Linked DNA regions of Plantactinospora sp. BC1. The protein of the gene in region 1 interacts with the protein of each later gene in a pairwise test. Links are inferred from orthologs where the notes say so. Each region holds a gene or a part of one and is shown on either strand. Other genes may lie near its edges. The genes, in order: secG and secA.

Region 1 (3,010 bases):
GTCTTCGAGCTGGCCCCGTTCGCCGCCGGTACCCGGGGCGTCGCCGAGGCGATCAGCCACGTGAAGGGCTTCACGGTGGTCGGTGGCGGTGACTCGGCCGCGGCCGTCCGCGCGCTCGGTCTGGACGAGTCGTCGTTCGGGCACATCTCGACCGGCGGGGGAGCCTCGCTGGAATACCTGGAGGGCAAGGCCCTCCCCGGCATCGTCGCTCTGGAGCAGTAGTGGCCACCCCCGCACCCGCCCGCCGGCCGCTGATGGCCGGCAACTGGAAGATGAACCTCAACCACCGGGAAGCGAACCTGCTGATCCAGAAGCTCGCCGCGAGCCTCAACGAGAAGCAGTTGACCGACGTGGAGACGGTGGTGCTGCCGCCGTACACGGACCTGCGGACGGTGCAGACCCTGGTCGACGGCGACAAGCTGCTGATCGGGTACGGCGCGCAGGACATCTCGCCGCACAAGGGCGGGGCGTACACCGGGGAGATCTCGGGTGCGCTGCTGACCGCGCTCGGCTGCACCTACGTGGTCGTCGGGCACTCCGAGCGGCGGACGTACCACCACGAGGACGACGCGCTGGTCAACGCCAAGGCGAAGGCGGCGCTGGAGAACGGGTTGACCCCGATCGTCTGCGTCGGCGAGGGCCTGGACATCCGCGAGCAGGACGGGCAGGTGGCGTACGTGCGCGACCAGCTCGACGGCTCGCTGGCCGGGTTGACCGCCGAGCAGGTGGCCAAGGTGGTCGTGGCGTACGAGCCGGTCTGGGCGATCGGCACCGGCAAGACGGCGACCCCGGAGAATGCCCAGGAGGTCTGCGGCGCGATCCGGCAGCGGATCGCCGAGCTGCACGGTCAGGAGACCGCCGACCAGGTCCGGGTGCTCTACGGCGGGTCGGTGAAGGCGGCCAACATCGCCGCGATCATGGCGCAGCCCGACGTGGACGGCGCACTGGTCGGCGGGGCGAGCCTGGACGCCGAGGAGTTCGCGCAGATCTGTCGGTTCCCGGAGCACATCGCCCGCTGACGGTCGCTATCCTTGACGAGCCCCGCGTAGCTGAGAGGACTGACCCCTACCATGCCGATCTGGTTCGCATACACGTTGATCGTGTTGCTGGTGATCACGAGCGTGCTGCTCACCTTGCTGATCCTGCTGCACCGGGGCAAGGGCGGCGGGATGTCGAGCATGTTCGGCGGAGGGGTCAGCTCCAGCCTGGCCGGCTCCTCGGTGGCCGAGAAGAACCTCGACCGATACACCGTTCTGGTGGGTCTTGTCTGGTTCGCCTGCATCGTCGGCCTCGGCCTCTGGCTGCGTCTCGCCGAGACCACCTGACAACAGGGCGTACAAACTGCGCGCGGTCCGCTAACGTGGGCCGCGCGCAGTTTGTCATATCCCCTCGGGACCCCCCTCTGACGAACGGAGCGAGCAGCCGTGCCCCCTGGCAGTGCCATTCGTGGCAGCCGAGTCGGTGCCGGCCCGGCCCGGCCGACCGAGCGATGCGAACCCGCCCCCCGCCGTCCGGTCACCTACTGGTGCGGCAACGGGCACATGCTGGAGATCCTGTTGGCGGCCGAGGCCGAGATCCCGGAGATCTGGGACTGTCCGCACTGCGGGCAGCCGGCCGGGCAGGACGTGCACAATCCGCCGGGGCGGCAGCGGACGGAGCCGTACAAGTCGCACCTGGCGTACGTGAAGGAGCGGCGCAGCGAGGCGGACGCCGAGGCGATCCTCGCCGAGGCGCTGGCCGCGTTGCGGGCCCGCCGGGGCGAGACCCGACCCAATCCGGGCCGTGACGACACCGGCCCGGCTCATCGGTCGGGTGTGACCGGGCCAGCCTCCTGACGTTGGCGGGCGACCCGCCGGGTCAGCGGAGGCTACGGAACGGTCTGCGGAGGCTGCGGAACGATCAGCGGAGGCTGCGGAACCTCGGCTTCACCTCGGCCGCCGCCGCCCGGTCCAACAGCCACCGGGTCCGCTGCACCCCGGTCACCCCGGCCGCCGGCACCTGGACCGGCCCGGCACCGCCCAGCGCCATGCCGACCGCCCGGGCCTTGCCGCTGCCGCTGGCGATCAGCCAGACGTCCTCGGCGGTGTTGATGGCCCCCCGGGTCAGCGTGATCCGCACCGGTGGCGGCTTCGGGCTGCCCCGGACCGCGCTCACCGGCCGGCTCTCGTAGCCGACCGGATGCTCGGGGAAGAGCGAGGCGACGTGCCCGTCCTCGCCGACCCCGAGCATCAGTACGTCGAAGTAGGGCAGCGCGGCCGTACCCGGGCCGGCGGCCGCGGCGAGTTCGGCCGCGTACCGGGCCGCCGCCGCCTCCGGGTCGGCACCGTCCGGACCGTCCGAGGCGGGCATCGGATGCACCCGGACCTGCGGCAGCGCGTCGAGCAGCGCCTCCCGGGCCTGGGTCTCGTTCCGCTCCGGGTCCCCGGCCGGCAGGAACCGTTCGTCACCCCACCAGACGTCGACCCGGGACCAGTCGACCGCGTCCCGGGCCGGCAGGTCGCGTACCGCCCGGTGCACCGCCGCCGCGATCCGGCCCCCGGTCAGTACCACGCTCGCCTCGCCCCGCTCCGCCTGGGCGTCGATGATCCTGACCAGCAGCCGGGCCGCGACCGCCTGGGCGAGCAGGTCCGGGTCGGCGTGCACCACCACCGTTGTCTCGGTCACGCGACACCCTGCGGCTGCTTCGTCGGGTCCTTCCAGACGTGCACCCGCTGGGCCGGCCGCCGGTCCAGCCGGGCCACCCCGGCGACGGCACCCAGCGCCTCGGCGTAGATCTGGTCCGGGTCGAGCCGGCGCAGCTCCTCGGCGAGTTCGTCGCCGAGCGGGCGGCGTACCAGCGGCAGTTGCCGGTCGGCCTGCCCGGTACGCCGGAACGTCGCCTGGTTGTCGTCCCGGGTCAGCACCAGCTCGTCGCCGTTGGCGCAGCGCAGTTCCACCGAGCGCATCCGGGGGAACTCGCTGGTGTGCTCCCAGTGCGGGTGCAGACCCAGCCGGGCCTTCAACCAGCCGA
Region 2 (3,697 bases), 2.4 Mb from region 1 along the record:
CGGTCCCGGAGGCGGTGGCCGGCGCGACCCCCGAGGCGAAGCGGGCGGCGAAGCGGTTCCTGGACACCTGCCTGGAGATCGTCAACGGCTACCGACCGGCCGGGCACGTGCGCGCGCTGGCCAGCCCCACCGACGCGGCCGGCATGGTCGCGCAACTCGCCTCCGCCACGGGCCGGGTCTCCGGCCGGCGCCGGCCCGGACAACCGGTCCGCACCGTGCGGCTGCGCCGGCTGAGGGTCTGTGAACCCCGGCCCGGAGTCGTCGAGGCGGCCGCCGCGGTCGGGGTCGCCGGGCGTACCTGGGCGATGGCGTTCCGGATCGAGCGGCGCCGGGGAAGCTGGGTCGGTACCTCGGTGGCCCTGCTCTGACCGGCCGCGGCCGCCGCGCTCGGTCGGGCCCGGCCGGCGCACCTCCCGCCGGACCGTCCAAGCCACCGGTGCCGTGCCTGACACAGCGGTGCCCCCGACCGCCGAGCGACGGTCGGGGGCATCGGACGATCAGGCGCGTGGGCGATCAGGCGCCGCCGGGCGCTCCATGGCAGCGCTTGTACTTCCGGCCCGACCCACAGGGGCAGGGCGCGTTCCGGGACGGGGCGTTGGCGCCGACCGTCTGGCCCTGAGCGGGCCGGCGGGACGCCGCGGGCGGGGGCGGGCCGCCCACACCGAGCGCCGGTGCCTGCGGACGCTCGACCGCCACCCCGCCGGTCGCCGGAGCCTCGCCGTCGATGGTCGGTGCGGAGTACTGGAGACCCTGGGTCCGGGGTGCCCGGCCCAGGCCCTTGGCCCGGATCTCCACGGGCGAGTCCGTCGGCACCTGCATCGGGGCCGGCCCGGCGTCGGCCTCGGCCGGAGCCGGCTTCGCCTCCTCGACCTGGACCTCCAGGTTGTAGAGGAAGCCGACCGTCTCCTCCTTGATCCCGTCCATCATCGTGGCGAACATGTCGAAGCCCTCGCGCTGGTATTCCACCACCGGGTCACGCTGGGCGTAGGCCCGCAGGCTGATGCCCTCCTGGAGGTAGTCCATCTCGTAGAGGTGCTCGCGCCACTTGCGGTCGATGACCTGGAGCAGCACCATCCGCTCCAACTGCCGCATCGCCTCGCTGCCGAGTTCCTCCTCGCGCCGCTGGTACGCCGCGAAGGCGTCCTGCTTGAGCTGCTCGAGCAGGAAGTCGGCGTCCAGGCTGGTCCGCTCGCCGCCGGACTCCTCGACGATGTCGTCGATGGTGACACCGATCGGGTAGAGCTGCTTGAGGCTGGCCCAGAGCTGGTCGAGATCCCAGTCCTCGGCGTAGCCGTCCGAGGTCGCGCCGGTGACGTACGCGGTGACCACGTCGTCGATCATGTGCCTGATCTGGTCGTTCAGGTCCTCGCCGTCGAGCACCCGCTTGCGCTCGGCGTAGACCACCTGGCGCTGCTTGTTCATCACCTCGTCGTACTTGAGGACGTTCTTGCGGATCTCGGCGTTCTGGCCCTCGATCTGGGCCTGGGCGCTCTTGATCTGCCGGGTCACCATCTTGGACTCGATGGGGACGTCCTCCGGGATGTTGAACCGCTCCATCACGGCCTCGACCGCGCCGGCCCGGAACCGCTTCATCAGCTCGTCCTGGAGCGAGAGGTAGAACCGGGACTCGCCGGGGTCACCCTGCCGGCCGGACCGACCGCGTAGCTGGTTGTCGATCCGCCGCGACTCGTGCCGTTCGGTGCCGAGGACGTAGAGGCCGCCGACCGAGGAGACCTCCTCGGCCTCGGCGTCGCAGGCCTCCTTCCAGCGCGGAAGGATCTCTTCGAGCGCCTTGGCGTAGTCGTCGCCGTGCTCGACCGGGTCCAGGCCGCGCTGCCGCAGCTCGGTGTTGGCCAGGTATTCCGGGTTGCCGCCGAGCAGGATGTCGGTACCCCGGCCGGCCATGTTGGTGGCCACCGTGACTCCGCCCTTGCGCCCGGCCTGGGCGATGATCTCCGCCTCCTTGGCGTGGAACTTCGCGTTCAGGACGGCGTGCGGGATGCCCCGGCGGCGCAGGAGCTGGGAGAGCACCTCGGAGTTCTCCACCGAGACCGTGCCGACCAGCACCGGCTGGCCGAGGGCGTGCCGCTCGGCGATGTCCTCGACGACCGCGTTGAACTTGGCCCGCTCGGTCTTGTAGATCACGTCGGGCCGGTCGATCCGGACCATCGGGCGGTGCGTCGGGATGGTGACCACGCCGACCTTGTAGACCTTGTTGAACTCGCCCGCCTCGGTCTGGGCGGTACCGGTCATGCCGGAGAGCTTGTTGTAGAGCCGGAAGTAGTTCTGCAGGGTGATCGTGGCAAGAGTCTGGTTCTCCTGCTTGATCTCCACGCCTTCCTTGGCCTCGATCGCCTGGTGCATGCCCTCGTTGTAGCGGCGGCCGTGCAGGATCCGGCCGGTGAACTCGTCGACGATCAGGACCTCGCCCTCGTTGACGATGTAGTCCTTGTCGCGCTTGTAGAGCTCCTTGGCCTTGATCGCGTTGTTCAGGTAGCCGACCAGCGGGGTGTTCACCGACTCGTAGAGGTTGTCGATGCCGAGCCGGTCCTCCACCTTGGCGACGCCGCGCTCGGTCACCGCGATGGTCCGCTTGGCGTAGTCGACCTCGTAGTCGCCCTCGCCGTCCTTGCCGGGCTGGAGCCGGGCCACCACCCCGGCGAACTCCGAGTACCACCGGGCGGAGTGCTCGGCCGGGCCGGAGATGATCAGCGGGGTCCGGGCCTCGTCGATCAGGATCGAGTCGACCTCGTCGACGATCGCGAAGTTGTGCCCGCGCTGGACCAGGTCCTCCTTGCTCCAGGCCATGTTGTCCCGGAGGTAGTCGAACCCGAACTCGTTGTTGGTGCCGTAGGTGATGTCGGCCTCGTACGCGGCCCGGTGCTCGGCGGCCGGCCGGTTCGGCAGGATCACCCCGACGGTCAGGCCGAGGAACTCGTGCACCCGGCCCATCCAGGCCGCGTCCCGCTCGGCGAGGTAGTCGTTCACCGTGACGATGTGCACGCCCTTGCCGGAGAGCGCGTTGAGGTAGGCCGGCAGCACCGAGGTCAGGGTCTTGCCCTCACCGGTCTTCATCTCGGCGATGTTGCCGAAGTGCAGGGCCGCGCCGCCCATGATCTGCACGTCGTAGTGCCGCTGGCCGAGCACCCGCGACGCCGCCTCGCGCACCGTGGCGAACGCCTCGGGCAGCAGGTCGTCGAGGGTCTCGCCGTCGGCCAGCCGCTCCCGGAACTGGTCGGTGAGCGCCCGCAGCTCCTCGTCGGTGAGGTTGACGTAGTCGTCCTCGATCGAGTTGACGGCGTTGGCGATCGCCTTGAGGCGGCGCACCATGCGCCCCTCGCCCGCGCGTAGGACCTTTTCCAGAATCGACACGGATCAACGCTCCCCTAGACAGTCTGCCGAACCATCGTAGGCGCATCACCGGCCCGATCGTCAGTCGCGCCGCCCCTCCCGTTCAGCGAACCGGACATTCTGTCCGATAGTAGCCTTGAGGGCCGGTAAATCCGGTTACGCCCAGGGCGAACCCTCCGGCACGATGGCCCGATGAACCAGAACAGCAGGCCGGACGGGGTCGAGATCGTCGAGGCGGGGCTGCTGCTCCGGCCCTGGCGGGCCGAGGACGTCGAGGACGTACACCGGGCGTGCCAGGATCCGGCCATCCAGCGCTGGACCGCCGTGCCGAGCCCGTACCGGCTGG

The links.
Region 2: the proteins of secG (region 1) and secA interact in binary tests that used the Escherichia coli proteins (3 or more experiments, as listed by UniProt). The link is inferred for Plantactinospora sp. BC1 from one-to-one orthologs.

What each region holds. Positions count from the first base shown.
Region 1 is NZ_CP028158.1:5,611,790-5,614,799, forward strand. What follows is about bases 1-2,697. They hold secG (preprotein translocase subunit SecG), read left to right. Parts: upstream 1-1,070; coding sequence 1,071-1,325; downstream 1,326-2,697. Other genes in these bases: pgk (phosphoglycerate kinase), read left to right, coding at 1-222; tpiA (triose-phosphate isomerase), read left to right, coding at 255-1,019; pgl (6-phosphogluconolactonase), read right to left, coding at 1,900-2,664; C6361_RS24585 (glucose-6-phosphate dehydrogenase assembly protein OpcA), read right to left, coding at 2,661-2,697. Outside these bases: more of C6361_RS24585, read right to left, coding at 2,698-3,010. UniProt on the Escherichia coli protein: Subunit of the protein translocation channel SecYEG. Overexpression of some hybrid proteins has been thought to jam the protein secretion apparatus resulting in cell death; while this may be true it also results in FtsH-mediated degradation of SecY.
Region 2 is NZ_CP028158.1:3,188,074-3,191,770, forward strand. What follows is about bases 314-3,697. They hold secA (preprotein translocase subunit SecA), read right to left. Parts: upstream 3,373-3,697; coding sequence 514-3,372; downstream 314-513. Other genes in these bases: C6361_RS39200 (Rv3235 family protein), read left to right, coding at 314-368; C6361_RS13725 (GNAT family N-acetyltransferase), read left to right, coding at 3,544-3,697. Also shown: more of C6361_RS39200, read left to right, coding at 15-313. UniProt on the Escherichia coli protein: Required for protein export, interacts with the SecYEG preprotein conducting channel.